3 regions of the Paenibacillus sp. FSL R5-0470 genome follow, and region 2 is predicted to be linked to each of the others. Evidence: riboswitches for the same ligand, from Rfam matches in the RefSeq annotation. Region 2 holds a riboswitch; each other region holds the start of a gene.
What was found. Region 2 has a riboswitch for cyclic di-AMP ahead of MKY99_RS00190 (3D domain-containing protein). Riboswitches for the same ligand answer to the same signal wherever they lie in the genome.
Positions count from the first base shown of each region.

Region 1 (5,912 bases), 560 kb from region 2:
AGCTTTAGGCCATACCACATCGTTTTTATAAGCTGTTCCTCCCAAGGCAATGCCTTGGCAGACAGAAGAGACCGGCGTGCGTAATAATCGGCGCATTGTCGGATACAAGAGCGGTAAGCTTCGATAGAGAATAGCTGGCTGTCGAAGCTTTTTTGACGGAATATTTTGTGAAGCTCTTTAAAAGTACGGATAGTAACCTTCTCGGCTTCTGCTGATTGTTGTAACAACATGGAACTGAGCATATAGATATCATTCGTACACTTTTGAACACACTCTGCAAATATAGTTCTACGGGATGATTCGGCAGGTAAGGGGTCAGGCATGATAAACACGATCCTTTCAGAATGGGTTATGGGATGAACCTATAATATAGAAAAGTAAGAAATGGATTTGTTGATAAGCTCGGCGGTATCAGGTTCTGGATAACTATGTTTTTGAAGCGCAACACTGGATGGTTTATAATATAGCCGCCCTCCTTTGGAATCTCTCCCACCAGCGACAGCTCTGTACAGACGACCTTGCTCAATGTGCCCTGCCAAGGATTTACCCTGCAGCTTGGCTTTTAAATCCTGTAAAGCACCTTGCACTAGCTCAAACTGAGTCTGATCCCACTCTGAACCATGGGTACGTACTTTATCTATCGCTTCCTCTAGCCGGCAATGGTATATCATTCTGAGAAAAGAACTCCATTTAATAAGATCGAAAGTTTTGGTATTGGCAGAGATAAGACATGCCCCCCAGCTGCTACCTCCTTTACAGGTAAGTTTCAGGATGCCATAACGGCTGCCTTGATCAGCCTCCATTCCATAATGAATAGGCTCAGGTGAATCAAAGACGAATACTTCTATGCGAGACAGTCTTCGCTGGTCCATGACAGTTTTTTCCTCCTTAGGTTTCCAAAAGCTTAAGATCTACATGGTGAATGTCATTAGCCTTCTCTATACAGGCGAGCATTTCAGCTTCATTCTCACAGACTGCGGCATGCTCTAGCCATAGTCTGAATTTCTGTTTGCGTATAACGGATAAATGTAAGGGAAAGGTGTTGCGGGATCTCATTACGTACCAACCGACTGCAACATCTTTCCACGGTTCCTTAAAAGCGGTGAGCCACGGAAAACGTTGGTGTGCTGACCAATCCTGCAGCTGTTGCTTTTCTCGGATACTTTTATATATTTCGTATATAATTGTTCGGTCCATACAGTATTCACAGGTAGATGGGCTGCTGAAATGGCGAAGTGATTCAATCTGCTTCTGACCAAAAGCATAGCCGACAATAGTTCTGTGATGATCCTCTTCGAACCACAACGCTCCAAAGCAAACATAATTTAGACTTATCGGCTCAAGTAGCCCTTGCTGAGTTCCCCAATAATAGTGTTTCATTTCTTTCACCCCGTCCAGCATGCTATCACCCTATAGATTCAGGTAACGCAAAAACCGCAGCAAGAGGAGGACCTCTGCTGCGGTTTTGGAATACAGGTATATACACACCTGTGCCAAAGCGTGGCGGATCAAGGGTCTCTCTCTTTACGCTTACGAGGTTAGCTGTCGGATTCGGACGGTGAGAGTCGCCCTACCTATATGAGACTTGGACAGTCTCCTTCGGATTCACCCCAAGTAGGCCATGTGACCTGATGGTTCCCCCGTTCCCTGCAAATACAGGAACTCAGCGTTGAATGTATTTCGTGAAATAGATTCAACCCGAATCATACTCTTTTCAAGGTGTTTCTGTAAAAACAGAAAGTGTTCTTTTGAGCGCGATTTAAACCAAATCCTGCCTACTACGACGGAAAAGGGAACCAAATAGGTATTTATTGCGAGTTATCGGGCTTCTTCCTCGCTTAATCTCGACTTCTTGTTTTCTTACCTATAAAGGCGTTTTTTTAAGATTTCTACATTTGTGGTGAATAAAATCACATGGTATGCCCGCTTTTCGCTAATGGATTAAAACTCGAGTAAACAAGAGATATAGAGAGATTGGATATCAAGTAAGCGCTATCCGATACGAAAATAGTTTTTAATTTGCATTATTTTGGCATCAATCAGGTTTTACAATTCTTCCTGCATAAGGGTATGATTACTCCTGTTTCAACAACAATCGAATATTTGATCCGCTTAATTTCCGTTAAGGAAAGCGGGGGAACCAACAATCGGCAGACGATGTGAGAGTCGGAAGCCGGTTATGGGGTGAATCCTGTAGAAGATGCGAGTGAGCTCGTATCTATACAGGTAGGGCGACTCTCACCGCCCGAATCCGACAGCTAACCTCGTAAGCGTATGGAGAGAGGATGAGTGCAATGTGACCGCTAGCGAGCCACAGAGGAGAATCCTTTGTGGCTTTTTGCTGTGCTTTTTTAAGCAAAGCATTTATGGAAAACCTCACGAAGAGGTCGTTATATTCATCATTAGCGGTAGCTTTTCTTTCAAGATCAGGGTGATCAAGCTCTGATCTTACAAGCAAAGCATTTGAGGAGAATAAGAGATGACAGATCAGAATGAATATGTACTGGTATGTGCGCCAACGAAGGCAGGCGAACATTTTATTAAGCTTCTAAAATTCAGAGGCATTAAGATGGCCGGATTGACCAACAACTTGCCTGAGAAGGCCCTACTCGAAGAGATGGGGATTGAACAAGTCGTTCTAGTTGATACCCGCCATCAGAATACTTGGTTTCGCCCGCCGTTCCCGGTAGGACGGGTATATCTGTTCGAGAGCAGCTTTACGTTATGCTGCCGCTACATTCAGATGTGCCGCACCTGGACGACACAGCCGATTTTTGTAATCACAAGCTCAATAAATCCTAGATTGGTCTATAAAAGACTTGGTGCAAGTTATGTAATCTATTCTCATAGTGGTGATGCTGATTTTCTAATCGATAAATCACCTCATCAAGGATAAAAGAAGGAGTGCGGGAGATATGATGGATCTGTATATGGTGGCTTCGTTAGCTGTAATTTACGGGTTGTTTTATGGATTTATGCGCTGGTGCGCAGGTGTAGTTGAGGATACAGGGAGGGATAAGTTGTGATTCTAGTAATCGCTGTTACCCTACTGTTGTTTGTATATCTGGTTTACGCATTGATTCATCCGGAGAAATTTTAAGGAGGGGCATTCATGGGCATTTTGCAAATAGTTGCTGTAATCGTAATTCTTATCTTGCTGGTTAAGCCGATGGGCACGTATTTATATTATGTATTTTCTAATGAACCGAACCGTACGGATCGATGGTTTGGAGGCATGGAAAAAGGGATTTATAAGCTGATCGGCCTGAAAAAACGGGACGGAATGTCTTGGAAGAAGTATGCGCTCAGCTTTGTGTTAACAAATATCGTATTGGTTACTTTCAGTTACATTGTTCTTAGATTGCAGCGGGGATTGCCGTTAAACCCGAATGGAATTACGGATATGGAACAGACGCTTTCATTCAATACAGTGATCAGCTTTATGACCAATACGAACCTGCAGCATTATAGCGGGGAGACGGGGCTTTCGTATTTTTCACAAATGGCTGTCATCACGATGATGATGTTCACATCTGCAGCGAGCGGATTTTCTGTTGCGGTTGCCTTTGTCAGAGGAATCACGGGACGGAAATCAGTCGGGAACTTCTTCGAGGATTTCGTCAAAGCGCATATTCGTGTGTTCATTCCGCTAGCTTTGTTAGTTTCATTGGTGCTGGTAGGACTACATGTGCCACAAACGCTCAAGCCATCACTTGAAGTCACTACACTAGAGGGCCAAACACAACAAATTGCTATCGGTCCAGTAGCTTCTTTGGAATCGATCAAACATCTGGGCACGAATGGTGGCGGCTTCTTCGGGGCCAATTCATCGCATCCTTTTGAGAACCCTAATCCACTTACGAACGTGCTAGAGATTCTCTCTATGTGGATGCTGCCAGCTTCGCTCCCTTATATGTACGGATTGTTTGCCAAGAACAAACGTCAGGGCTGGGTAATTTTTACCGCAATGATGACCTTGTTTGTTCTGCTGTTAAGCCTAAACTTCTATGCTGAATCGAAAGGCAATCCGGCGATCAATGCACTAGGAATTGAATCTTCACAAGGTAGTATGGAAGGTAAAGAGGTGCGCTTCGGCATACCGCAGTCTTCCTTGTTTACTTCAGTAACAACCGCAGCTACGACAGGTAGTGTTAACAATATGCATGATACGCTGACGCCGCTGGGAGGTATTACGCCTCTTGCACTGATGATGCTCAACAATGTCTTCGGTGGTAAAGGTGTTGGACTGATCAATATGCTGATGTATGCGATTCTGGGTGTCTTCCTGTGCGGTCTCATGGTCGGCAGGACACCGGAGTTCCTCGGACGGAAAATAGAGGCCAAGGAGATGAAGCTGATTGCCATAGCGATCCTTGTGCATCCGTTCATTATCCTTGTGCCAACCGCAGCTGCGTTCCTGACCGATTTGGGGCAAGGGGCGATTACGAACACTGGATTCCATGGACTCAGCCAAGTGTTATATGAATATGTCTCTTCTGCCGCGAACAATGGTTCAGGATTTGAAGGGCTTGCAGACAATACAACTTTTTGGAATGTCACAACCGGGATTGTCATGCTGCTAGGTCGTTATGTCTCTATCATTGCAATGCTGGCGGTAGCAGGTTCTCTGCTTAAGAAGAAGCCGGTTCCTGAGACGATTGGCACGTTCCGCACAGACAATGGACTGTTTACGGGAATTCTGATTGGTACAGTAGTGATTATCGGTGCGTTGACGTTCCTGCCGGTCATTGTACTCGGCCCCATTGCAGAATATCTAACCTTACGGTAGGAAGAGGGAGAATAAGATGAGTACTGTAAAAAGAAAAAAGCTGCTGACGGGACCCATACTCCTTAGCGCTGTAAAGGATAGTTTTATAAAGCTTAACCCAGTAACGCTAATCAAAAATCCCGTCATGTTCGTGGTAGAGGTCGGTACGATCATTGTCCTCCTCATGGTGCTGGCTCCTGGATATTTTAATGCAGAGCAATCGATAGGCTTCAATATCACAGTGTTGTTCATTCTGCTGTTTACAGTGCTGTTTGCGAACTTCGCTGAAGCACTGGCAGAAGGCCGGGGGAAAGCCCAAGCCGATTCGCTCAAGAAAACAAAACAAGATATCACAGCTAACAAACTGGTTGGAGGAGCGGTGAAGACAGTCTCTTCCTCCGAGTTGCGTAAAGGAGATATCGTCATTGTCAGTCAGGGAGAACTCATCCCTGGTGACGGTGAGGTGATTGAAGGGCTGGCTTCCGTAGATGAATCAGCGATTACAGGTGAATCTGCACCTGTAATCAAGGAGGCTGGTGGGGACTTTGGCTCCGTTACAGGCGGTACACGGGTCGTCAGTGATGAGATTAAAGTCAGAATTACAAGTGATCCTGGTGAGTCGTTTCTAGATCGAATGATCTCTCTTGTTGAAGGGGCGAAACGTCAGAAGACACCTAACGAAATTGCGCTAAATACGCTTTTGATCAGTCTGACGCTGATTTTCTTGATTGTAGTAGTGACCTTGCGGCCGATTGCAACTTATCTAGGTGTTGATCTTGATATTCCGGTTATGATCGCCTTGTTGGTCTGTCTGATTCCGACAACAATCGGGGGGCTACTCTCCGCAATCGGAATAGCGGGTATGGACCGGGTGACCCAGTTTAATGTACTCGCCATGTCGGGTAAGGCAGTTGAGGCTGCCGGCGATATTAATACGATGATCCTAGATAAGACCGGTACGATTACCTTCGGGAACCGGATGGCGAGTGAATTTGTTCCTGTCGGAAATGAAACGGAAGCTGAGCTTACAGCGTGGGCGGCCATCAGTTCCCTAAAGGATGAGACGCCTGAGGGACGTTCTGTAATTGAGCTGGCCAAGAAGCTGGAACGCAGCTATGACAGCAAGCTTGCTGAAGGTGGCGAA
Region 1 is NZ_CP150238.1:603,790-609,701, forward strand. Features, by position in the region: gene MKY99_RS02690 (hypothetical protein) at 1-230, opposite strand, end outside; gene MKY99_RS02695 (hypothetical protein) at 363-872, opposite strand; gene MKY99_RS02700 (hypothetical protein) at 889-1,380, opposite strand; cyclic di-AMP (ydaO/yuaA leader) riboswitch at 1,514-1,679, opposite strand; cyclic di-AMP (ydaO/yuaA leader) riboswitch at 2,100-2,289, shown strand; gene MKY99_RS02705 (hypothetical protein) at 2,480-2,896, shown strand; gene kdpA (potassium-transporting ATPase subunit KdpA) at 3,113-4,789, shown strand; gene kdpB (potassium-transporting ATPase subunit KdpB) at 4,806-5,912, shown strand, end outside.
Region 1: it holds a riboswitch for cyclic di-AMP, as region 2 does, so the genes downstream of both, MKY99_RS02705 (hypothetical protein) here and MKY99_RS00190 (3D domain-containing protein) in region 2, are expected to answer to the same signal.

Region 2 (5,912 bases):
GCAAAGGCCTCAGTTGGTTCATAACTAGCTATGTTTTTAGCTTATTCAATTCCAGCAGCCAACAGAACACCGCTTAATCGGGCGTATTCTTCTAGACTTAACGTTTCTCCACGACGTGTTGGTTCAATACCAGCTTCTGCGAGTAAAGCCTCCAGACGCTCACGTCCCTCTTCCGGGAAGTAACGAGCCTTGAGATTGTTAGCAATCGTCTTGCGACGCTGTGTGAAAGAAGCTTGGACGACCTCAAAGAAGTGCTTCTCACTCTCAACTTCTACCGGTGGACGCTCTCTTACCTTTAGACGGATTACAGCGGACTCCACATTAGGTTGAGGAATGAACACCGTACGCGGCACAATGCAGACGAGCTCAGGCTCGCTGTAGTACTGCACGGCAATGCTAAGGCTCCCGTATTCCTTTCCTCCCGGAGAAGCGGCCATACGCTCCGCAACCTCTTTCTGAATCATTACAACGATGTTATCAAGCGGAAGCTTCTCTTCGAGCAGCTTCATCAGAATCGGAGTAGTTACATAATACGGCAGATTGGCAACTACGCTTACCTTGTTCACGGATGCAAAATCTTCTTTGAACAGCTCCTGCAGATTTACATTCAGAACATCATCATTACGAACCTTTACATGCGGATAAGGGGAAAGTACGTCCCTTAAAATAGGAATCAGCCTACGGTCGATCTCCACAGCAGTCACCGCACCGGCGGTTAGCGCCAAACGCTCCGTCAGGGCACCAATCCCAGGACCGATTTCCAATGCCCCTGATTCACTATCTAGCCCAGCAGCGTCAACAATCTTGTCCAATATATTTTGATCAATCAAAAAATTCTGTCCTAAGCTCTTCTTGAACTTGAATCCATAACGTTGAATAATTTCTTTCGTCCGTTTTGGAGTCGAAATTTCCTCTCTACCACTCATGAAGTAATGCCCCCCTGATCAATTTGGGCGAGAGCTCCGGCAAATTCCTCCCGCGTAATTCCAAACATCGCCAGCCGCTTGTACAGCTGCTTGCCATTACAATATCCGATTCCAAGCAAATTACCAAGTGCCATACGTCTTTCAGCTGCCCGAGGATGTACAAGCATTCCAGCGGCCATTAGATCATCAAGTCCAATTAAAGCAGGTGCACCTTCAAAAGAGGTATGTACATTCCGCAGCGCATGACGAATCGCCTCTGGAGAAGCGTTCTCCACACCAATATCTCCCTTGCGGGTTGCGTCCTTCTCCGGAATGAAGGCATGCTTACAGCCCGGCACCTTTGCGGACACAATCTTACGAATTCGTTCACCCGCGTGATCCGGGTCAGTAAGGATAATCACTCCTCTACGCTCCATAGCAAGCGCGATCTTCGCAATTACGGTCCGGTCTACAGCCGAGCCCCCTGTTTCGATCGTATCTGCTTCTACAGCGCGTTTAACAGCGACGGTATCACTCTTACCTTCAACGACAATTAATTCCTTAATCATATCTCTTGACTCCTTCCAAAAAAAGCAAAAAAGAAGAGGTTTCGCTCCTCTTCTTTTGGTTAAAGAATTTATAAGTGATGAGCGGTTGCTCTGCGATCAACGAAATGATCATCTGGCGTTCCTTAACGGTTATCATCACTATAGCTTATCAAAGAATAATTTGCAAAAGCTTCAGCCTAGTTTAACTCGGGCTTCACAGGTCCAATCACATAAACGGTACGCGATTTACGACCGAAATTACGGACATGGCTCAGTGAATCGTAATAGACATCTACTTTATTGCCTTTAATGGCACCGCCAGTATCTTCTGCTCGGCGGAATCCAAGCCCCTCGATATATACCCACCAGCCAATAGGGATTACATTCGGGTCTACCGCAATTGTACGACCTTCCGTTACGCGTGTTCCGGAGGCAGTTTTGGTACCAATACCTGGCTCTTCTGATGAATAAGCTGTCATGGAGACGTTCTTAATCATCTTCTTGTACTCAAAGTCTACGCCAGCCTTGCTAGTGACGTTATTAGTCTTGGCGCTAACCTTAGCCGTTTTTGAAGTGGTGTTTGATTTGGAAGTTGTTGTAGTCTTAGCTACAGCCGGCTTAGGAAGTGCTTTGGTACCAACGGCAATAATCTTATCTTTCGTTACCGTTTGTACTTCCTTACCAATCATGCGCATAGAGGCCAGTTCACCGTCTTGGTAGATCTTTTCAATATGCTGAATCATGACGCCTGGTTTGCCTGCCTGTGCCACTCTAACTGTTCCCACAGTAAGGGAGGGGTCTGCTGTCTTGATGACTCTGAAGGGTAAGTTAGTTGTTCGCTGTACGGTCTGTTTGTTGATGCGAACAATCTTAACCTCCATGTTTGCAGAAATGGTGGTGTCTAACGAAGGGAAAATCTTATCATGACCTTCTAGGGTAATGCCCATTTTCTCAATTGCTTTACCAATTGTGTCCTCGGTCGTATATAACGTTTTTGTTGCTCCATCCGCAGTAAGACTAATTTTCTGCGCACGATTGATAACGACACGGTCACCGTCTTTTATTTCATCACTCAGACCTAAAGATAGTTCATCATGCGGCTGCAGCGAAATTTGCTCTTTCTCCAACACATCACCAAGAAGCGCTTCCCGCGTTTCAAGCGTCTGTGTTTGCCCGTCTATTACTAAAAATAATTGTTTGTTACTTTGACCGTGTACGTACAGCAGAATAAGTAGCGCGATAGCGACTGAAATCACGCCTGCAAGTAAAAGTACGCGAGTATTTACTTGCTCCCACCGTAATGCGAAAGACCTGCTGGATGACTGCGAATCATGGGATACTTCTGGTTGGAATACGCCCATTCTCTCCATCCTCCTTACATAGCCCCGTCGTCAATTGTATATCATGAGGACTGAATTCCTTTGACGAAACTATTTGAGATTGTCACAGGACACGCACGTAATAACTTAGCGTCTCCTGCTCATGGATCGCCTGCTCGGCACAGCTACTCCCACCCCTGTTATATAACAGTATGTGGGCAACATTCTATTTATTCAAAAATAAAAAAGCCTAAAAAGAGTTCAACTGAGGACTCTTTCGTGGCTTCTCCAATATCAGAATAGAGAATGCTTGTGCACGAGGTTGCCTCTCTTACTTGCGCTTACGGGGTTAGCTGTCGGGTTCGGACGAAAGAGAGACGCCCTATTTCAGGTCACCCGCTCATGGCGGTTGCCCTTAAATTCACCCCAAAGACCACGTGAAGAAATCAAATACTGTCCTACGGCACGTCTAAACCGTATTTAAAATACAGGCATGCGGCAGGTCAATATTGGTTCCCCCGTTCTCCATACGGAGACTCAGCGAGACGATCCATGAATCAATGGCTGTCACTATAACACAGCTCACATCACTGAAAAGATGATATCCTGTTTTGATGCATGTTGTAAAGGACGATTCAACCACGTTTACGCAAAAATATGGTTAAAATATTGTAATATTCAGCCGTTTTTATATTAAAAAAGTTTAATATATCGGCCATTCTCTATTTTTCGCCTGTTTTGCTCCCGTTTTCACTCAATCCCAAATCGTTCCAGTGCGTTCGCATACGTTATTTTAGCCAATTCTTCCCATGTTAACCCTTTAATTTCAGCTGCTGCCTCTGCTACAAGCTTCACATGAGCGCTCTCATTTCGCTTCCCGCGGAAGGGGTGTGGAGTCAAATATGGAGCATCGGTTTCGATCAATAATCGGTCTAGTGGTGTCTGCGCAAGCACTTCTTTTGGCACTCTTGCATTTTTGAACGTAATGGGTCCTCCAAAGGATAAATGAAAACCAAGATTCAAGCACATTTTAGCTGTTTCCCAGCTTCCTGAGAACGAGTGCATCACGCCTCCAACCTCATTTGCTTTTTCCTCCCGTAAAATCCGTACAACATCCTCATGTGCATCACGATCATGAATACAAATCGGCATATTTAGTTCACGGGCTAGTCCAATTTGCTTGCGAAAAACTTCATGTTGCACATCCTTGGGAGAAGTATCCCAGTAATAATCCAGTCCGATTTCACCAATAGCCACTACTTTTTTATGGCTGCATAGAGAAGCGATCCAATCGAGATCTCCTTCTTTCATATCAATCGCATCCTGAGGATGCCAACCCACTGCCGCATAAATATAATCATAAGATTCCGCCAGCTTCATCGTTGAGGGAATCGTCTCCCGATTAAATCCGATATTAATCATCTTGCTAACTCCTGCTTCTACAGCACGAGCGATAACTTCTTCGCGATCCTCGTCGAATTGAGGTGCATCCAGATGCGTATGTGTGTCAAACAGAAACATTTTAACCCTCACTCCTTGTTCTTTTTTAAATATAAGACAATATAAGTTTCAAGCTATCCGTTATATCTTATATTTCTACTCTTCTTGTCAAAAATCCCATATTTTCTTGTATTATTTTGCAAAAATCTCTGCAATAGAAGCAGGCAATCGCGTAAGCGCATTTCTCAACTTATCCTGAGGAAAATAAAGATGATATCTGCCACGGTGAATGCCGCTAATAGAACGCACAATATCCGACACCTCTGAAATTTCCCGCAGATGATCATGCCGATCAAGCAGCAGAATTTGTTTATTGTCAAAAGCTTCTCCCGGACGGAACACATCATAGGGCAGATCTGTCGGAAAATCAATCTCCAAATCATATTCTGGGTGAAGTCCCGCTGCCGAAAAACTGCTGCGAATTTCAGTAATCATATCTGTATCGAGATTCTCCACCTCAACATATTTATACAGTTTACGATGAATAAAACGGGTACACAAGTCGCTTAGTAGCTCATCTTTCTCAAGCGTCCACTGCATAAAAGCCGTCTGTACCAGTGCTTCATCTAGCATTAAATATTGCTTCACTGTCACCTCACCACGGAACAAATCCTCCAGCGGATTAATCATGAAACTAAAATTGTACCCCTCTTGGAAAAGCTCCTTGGCTCTACGGAAAATTTGTCGCAAAATAATCTCTGAGCTACGTGTCACCGGATGAAAATAGACTTGCCAGTACATTTGATAACGCGACATTAAATAATCTTCAATAGCATGCATTCCCGATTCTTTTACAACAATTCGACCATTATAAGGACGCAGCATTCTTAAAATCCGATCAATGTCGATCGTCCCATAATTTACACCTGTATAGTACGCATCACGCAGCAAATAATCCATGCGATCAGCATCTAGCGGACTGGAAACCAGATTTACAACAATTTCGTGCTCATAAGTTTTAGCGATTACAGAGGCTACTTTACGAGGAAAATCCTCCTCCACATCACGCAAGATCTCAGTAATCTCTGTGTCCTCCAGAATAATTCGACAAGTCCAATCCTCATGATTCATTTCAAAAGCCTCTTCTATAGAATGGGAAAATGGACCATGTCCCAGATCATGCAGCAAGGCCGCACACAAGGTGAGCAGACTTTCTTCAGGAATCCAATCCTTATACCCGCTTCGTTCAAATTGCGAAATAATTCTACGTGTAATTTCGTAAACCCCTAGGGAATGAGAAAATCGACTATGCTCTGCGCCATGAAAAGTAAGATACGAGGTACCCAGCTGGCGAATTCGGCGTAAACGCTGAAATTCCTTTGTATTTATTAGTCGCCAAATAATAGTATCCTGCACGTGGATATAATTGTGAACCGGATCTTTGAAAACCTTTTCTTCTGTGAGCGGCTGCTTCATGAGATCAACTCCTTTATTAAATTTAATATGATTTTAACCAATATAAGTATATAATAAGTAATTATGTCGTACTTTGTCGAATAGTGACGTTTTTAGTCTTGGTAAATCGACAAAGTTTATTTTTTCGCTTTTTTTAGAATTCGTGATTGTTATAGGGAATTCAAAGTTTTCGTGAAAAAGCACTTATTCAACAGATGAAAAAAGGTTGACTGTTTTGGGAATCG
Region 2 is NZ_CP150238.1:39,489-45,400, reverse strand. Features, by position in the region: gene rsmA (16S rRNA (adenine(1518)-N(6)/adenine(1519)-N(6))-dimethyltransferase RsmA) at 42-926, opposite strand; gene rnmV (ribonuclease M5) at 923-1,474, opposite strand; gene MKY99_RS00190 (3D domain-containing protein) at 1,651-2,814, opposite strand; cyclic di-AMP (ydaO/yuaA leader) riboswitch at 3,096-3,325, opposite strand; gene MKY99_RS00185 (TatD family hydrolase) at 3,523-4,293, opposite strand; gene MKY99_RS00180 (HD domain-containing protein) at 4,405-5,688, opposite strand.

Region 3 (5,912 bases), 1.1 Mb from region 2:
CGTATAACGCCAGTTTCTTTCAATGTTGAAACGGTTCAAGTTCGGCTTGGATTGATAGGCAATATACAGTCCATATACGCCATGGTACAGCAGAGGTAGCCATATACCGAACAATTCCAGGAAGAAGACAAGCGGCAGGCTGTTCAGCCATATCACGCTGTCAGTGAAACCGGAAGCGCCACCCTCTACAGCCGCAAAATTCGTCATCATGTGCTCAATGAAGAAAGCTCCAAGCGGGATAACGCCTAGCAAGGAATGAATCTTTCTGGAATAAAATCCTTTCATACAAAGTAACCCCTTTCCGATTAAAACAGCGTTTTCATTATTGTGTATTCACCGCCGGAACTACATTTGACACAGGATAACGTAGACTATGTCATGACAAAACGTCTATATTTACCGCTATCCTTGGTTTCCCGGACTTTGTTTTCTTTTTCACAAAATGTGAATATCTTGTGTCACTTTTCATGTTACTCCTTTTTCCCTTATAAGGGAATTGCAATCTAATTATTAAACGTTATACAATAAACGCATAAGAATAGATTTTATATGATAATAATTCTCATTTAGAGAAACAACATTTTCCGACAAATCTTTTATTTCCTTATGGAGCAAGAAGTATTGTCTTCATGGCTATGAATTTCGTCACTACTGTTTATAGATTGCACTACGAGAGGAACATAAATATGTTTGACGATTTAGATGTTTTTGCAGCGGTTGTGGAGCACTCCAGCTTGAATCGGGCCTCCCGCCAGCTCAATCTGTCCCAACCTGCCCTATCTCGTAAAATCTCCAAGCTGGAAGAACGACTGGGTGTCGCGCTATTTAATCGTTATGGCAAGCGACTGGAGTTAACCGAGGTTGGGCGTCTTACTTATTCCTACGCACTTGAACAACGGCAGCAGCGCTCTAAATTTCTGGAGGCTTTGTCTAAATACAAAGAAGGCGAGCCTAAGCTCGTCACCTTAGGGGCGTCACTTACCTCACTGCAGACCACTCTGCCTCCACTAGTTAACGCATATATGGAGAAATACCCAACTGCGGAGCTGAAGCTAATCACAGGCCGAACACATGAAATTGTCTCCTCTGTCAGTGAAGGAAAGTCAGATATAGGTCTGATCGCTTCCTCTATTCAAGAACCTGGACTGCGCTGCATTTCTCTGTTTGAGGATCAACTTCGACTGGTTGTTTCTGAGCATCATCCTCTGAATCAATCTACCAAGCTAACCATGGATGATCTGTCCCGACTGCCTATGATCCTGTTCTCCAAAGGCACCTGGTACCGACGTCTAACAGACGATCTGTTCCAGCGCTGTGGAATTGATCCAGACGTTCGGATGGAGATTGACTCATTCGAAGCCATCGTGCGGCTGCTGCCGACAGTCAATGTGGCAGCGTTACTGCCCAAGTCTTATCTGCGTCCGCAGCTGTTAAACGGCGGTGGGCTGGTCTCTCTGCATATTAAGGAGCTGGAGCAGACTCAGCGAACTACCTGCCTGATTTACCGTGACGATGGGAGCCTGAGCACAGCGGCCCGCAGCCTCGTGCAGGTCACAGAAGAGATGTTTCTAACGGAACGAGAGAAATAGTACATACCTCTGCGTGCAGCCTTAATTAAAAAAGCCCTCCGTCCCATGTAAAGGACGGAGGGCTTATCTATTTAATCTTGGTTTACAACTTCATCCTCAAATCGATCAATACTTTCATTAGAACCAATGAGTACCATAACGTCGCCCTCACTCAAATGATCATGTGCCGTTGGAGCCACTATAATTCCACTTTCCCGGTTCAGGGCAACAATACTGCAGCCATATTTCGCTCTTGTATTTAAATCTGACAAGCTTTTCCCGTTCATGCAAGACGGAACGGTTAGCTCGACGATTTTATAATCCTTGGACAGTTCAATATAATCCAGCAAATTGGGTGTCACGAGCTGATGTGCCACACGAATGCCCATATCCCGCTCCGGAAAAATAACCCGGTCCACGCCCAGCCTGGACAACGCACGACCATGAAGGATCGAGATCGCCTTGGCTACTACTTGCTTGACTCCAATCTCTTTTAACAAAATCGCCGCCAGAATACTTCGTTCCATATTGTCGCCAATCGCAACAATCCCACAGTCAAAGTTCCGTACGCCGAGCGAGCGCATAATTCCTTCATCTGTAGCATCAGCCACTACCGCATGCGTCAGGTGATCGCTCATTTCCTCCACACGCTCCTCATGGTGATCAATGCCGAGCACCTCGTAGCCCATTTCCATCAGCTCAAGTGCAAGGCTTGAGCCAAAGCGGCCTAAACCGATTACTACAAATTGCTGTGCTTTCATTTCGGATTAACTCCTATCCAATAATTATTTTACCTTCTGGGTGCTTATACAATGGTTTACCCTGTTTAGGTCCAAGCGCATACACTAATGTTAATGGACCTAGCCGACCTGCAAACATGGTCAGACAGATCAGAATCTTGCCGAAGATAGACAGTTCAGGTGTCAGCCCCATGGTTAGTCCCACCGTGGCAAAAGCTGAGGTCGTCTCAAATAATATCGCTAAGAAATTACTATCCTCTGTTGTGGACAGTAACATCGACACCGTGAGGACCAATAGCAAAGCGAGTAATGTTAACGTCAACGCTTTATAGATACGCTCTTGCGCCAATCGGTAACGGAACAGTACAACATCTTCACGTCCGCGCAGCATCGCGATTACTGCACCAATCATAATCGTAAAGGTTGTAGTCTTGACCCCGCCACCTGTTGATCCTGGAGATGCACCAATAAACATAAGAATAACCATAAAGAACTGTGAGGCTTGCCGTAGTCCGGCAATATCCACCGTATTGGCGCCAGCGGTTCGGGGCGATACCGACTGAAAGAATGCCGATAATATTTTGCCGCCGAAATTTAAATTCCCCAGTGTGCGCTGATTCGTAAATTCAAATATAAAAATAACCAAAGCGCCGATAAGAATAAGCCCTGCAGTGGTGGAGAGTACAACTTTGCTATGCAAAGATAATTTACGTTTGACACGAAACTCCACCAGATCCGACATGACAATAAAACCAATACCGCCAGAGACAATCAGAAACATCACCACGATGTTCACTAGCGGGTCATATACATAATCGGTTAAACTCCGGAAATCCCCGAAAATATCAAATCCAGCATTATTAAACATAGACACCGCATGAAATATTCCAAAATAAATGGCCTTTCCCAGTGGCATATCAAACGCCCAGCGTAAGGACAGAAGCACCGCTGCACAGCCTTCGATGACCAAGGAATAAATAAGTACTCTCCGGATCAGTCGAACAATCCCCTCCATAGAGCCTTGGTTCATTGCTTCCTGAAGGATCAGTCTGTCCCGCAAGGAAATTTTGCGTTTCATCATCATGGCAAATAAGGTCGCCATTGTCATAAACCCTAAGCCGCCCACCTGGATAAGCACCATAATTACGGTTTTCCCAAAAATGGTGAATGTCGTCCCGGTGTCCAGCACCACAAGTCCTGTCACACAGGTGGCCGATGTTGCAGTAAACAACGCATCAATAAAACTAACAGCATTCCCGCTGGTACTCGAAATGGGAAGCATTAGCAGCAAGGCTCCAATCAGAATGATCGATGCAAAACCAAGCACCATAATCTGAGGCGGAGAGAGCTTCAGGAACTTTGATTCAGAAACCCTGCGAAACTGTGAAGCCACTACGCTCACCCTCTTATCAAAATTTAAAGAATTCCAACAAAAAAAGCACTGGAAAACCAATGCTACCCTTGGTTCCTGCAGTAAATTAGCCTACGAGGTTAGCTGACGGATTCGGACTGTGCAGGCTGCCCTATTCGTTCCTAGAACGAAATTCACCCCTGATGAATAAAGACAACGCCTATGGCGTATACTCATCTTTTCATTACTTCTTATGGTTCCCCCGTTTTCACCTGAAATTCGGCTATATACAATTGCATACAAATTATATATGTTATTTCGATAAATCACAAAGACACTATTAATGGTGATTCATATGAAAAATGCGGTTTGGAGAGGATGTACCACTAAGAGTGCCTTTTCTCATCACTTTTCCGTGTTTTCCCTGCAATTGCATCGATTTTCATGAAAAATGAAGAAAGAATCACCTTAAATTCATGGTATATATTCAGTTACCTATTCTATAATATCTCTATTACCCATAAAAAGAATATACGATGATTTTTGTAACTATCATGGCACTAATACTATAATGGAACATAACATTGTCAGTTTACAAGGAGGCGTTACATGAATCCCGTTGGCCAGCCCTTACAGCAACGTGCCCTCTCCAAGAGGCTCATCATCTCGGGCATTATCGGTCTTATTCTATTTATTATGTTTCAAATTGCTCCCTCGGTGCTAAATAGCCCTGCCGGGGAAGATACTACTGTCATCAGTAAGGCGGAAGCCCGCGACAAAGCCATATCATTCGCAGAACAAAAGCTGAACTACACCAAAGCACCAAACGATCAGTGGAATGTACTGTACGATACGGACTCTTCCTTTTATGGTTATATGTCCCGCGAGAAGCTTTTGGAGGACTATACAAAAAAGAAATTGGATCAACGATATCCTTTTGACATCTTTCGTGTAACACTTAGTCCTTCAGCGGAACAAGAGCCACTGATCTCTGTTGACCTCAATATGTATACTGGTGGAGTTGTCGCTTTCACACAAGGTGCAGAAGGATCAGGTACCGGATTACCAAACAATGTATCCACCAGTGCAAAAGAAGAGGACAAGGGTACTACCTTATCACTTACACAAAAAGAAAATCTTGCCCGTCCCTGGCTTCAGGAATGGGATGTAAATCCCGCCAAGCTGCAAATTGAATCGAATACGGGAAACTACGGGCTCGTGTATACAGATCGTTCCGTTCAGATCGGCGAATCCTTACTACACTATTATTTCGATTTCACTGGCGAACAGGTATCCAGCTTTAAAGCAGGATTCACCGCTCCAGCCTGGCATACCTCCTATGTAAAGGACCAGACCTCTCTCGCGGAAAAGTTTACTTTATTCGGCTACGGTTTGCCTACTTTAGCTTTAGGAATTCTGGCACTCATCTACAGCATACTTAGAAGAGAACATACCTCCTTTAAGCGTGGAATATTCCTAAGCTCAGCTTATTTTGTAATCATGATGATCAGCACCTATAATATGCTCCCTGAATCCTCAGGCGAAGGACTCGAGGCTCAGATAACTTCCGTCATAATGTTCATCATTTATGCCTTATATAGCCTCCTAATGTCCTCCCTGCTCTATTTTTCTTTAGTTGGAGGGGACGGCCTATGGAAAAAAGAAGAGGGGATGAACCCATGGCCTCGTGCTAAAGAGCCTGGCTATGGAAAATATGTTCTGGATAGTATCCGGGCTGGATACGTCTGGGCATTCGTGCTGCTAGGGGTGCAGACCCTTATGTTCATCGTATTATCACTTACCTTGCAGAACTGGTCCACTACTGACGCTACTCAATCTCCTTACAACATGAGATATGCTTGGCTGCTGCCCATCGTTGCATGGCTCGCTGGTTTATCCGAGGAAGCCATTTATCGTTTTTTCGGAATTCCTATGTTGAAAAAAGTATTCCGAAGCACGTTCATTGCTTGCCTGATCACCACGCTGGTTTGGGCGTTTGGCCATACGCTGTATCCGATCTACCCCATCAGTTCCCGTCCTATTGAGCTGACCGTGATTGGTTTGCTCTTTAGCTATATTTTCCTTCGTTACGGATTTATTGCCGTCATGTTCAGTCACGTCGTGTTTGACAGCATTCTGATGGGCGCTACGCTGATCTTTATGAAGGAAAGCGTGAATGTAGGGGCTGGTATCTTCGCGATTATAATGCCGTCCATAGTCGCTTACATCGTCTATCGGTTTAATCCACCGCAG
Region 3 is NZ_CP150238.1:5,740,635-5,746,546, forward strand. Features, by position in the region: gene MKY99_RS25345 (succinate dehydrogenase cytochrome b558 subunit) at 1-285, opposite strand, end outside; gene MKY99_RS25350 (LysR family transcriptional regulator) at 687-1,589, shown strand; gene MKY99_RS25355 (TrkA family potassium uptake protein) at 1,661-2,329, opposite strand; gene MKY99_RS25360 (TrkH family potassium uptake protein) at 2,343-3,638, opposite strand; cyclic di-AMP (ydaO/yuaA leader) riboswitch at 3,775-3,954, opposite strand; gene MKY99_RS25365 (CPBP family intramembrane glutamic endopeptidase) at 4,269-5,912, shown strand, end outside.
Region 3: it holds a riboswitch for cyclic di-AMP, as region 2 does, so the genes downstream of both, MKY99_RS25360 (TrkH family potassium uptake protein) here and MKY99_RS00190 (3D domain-containing protein) in region 2, are expected to answer to the same signal.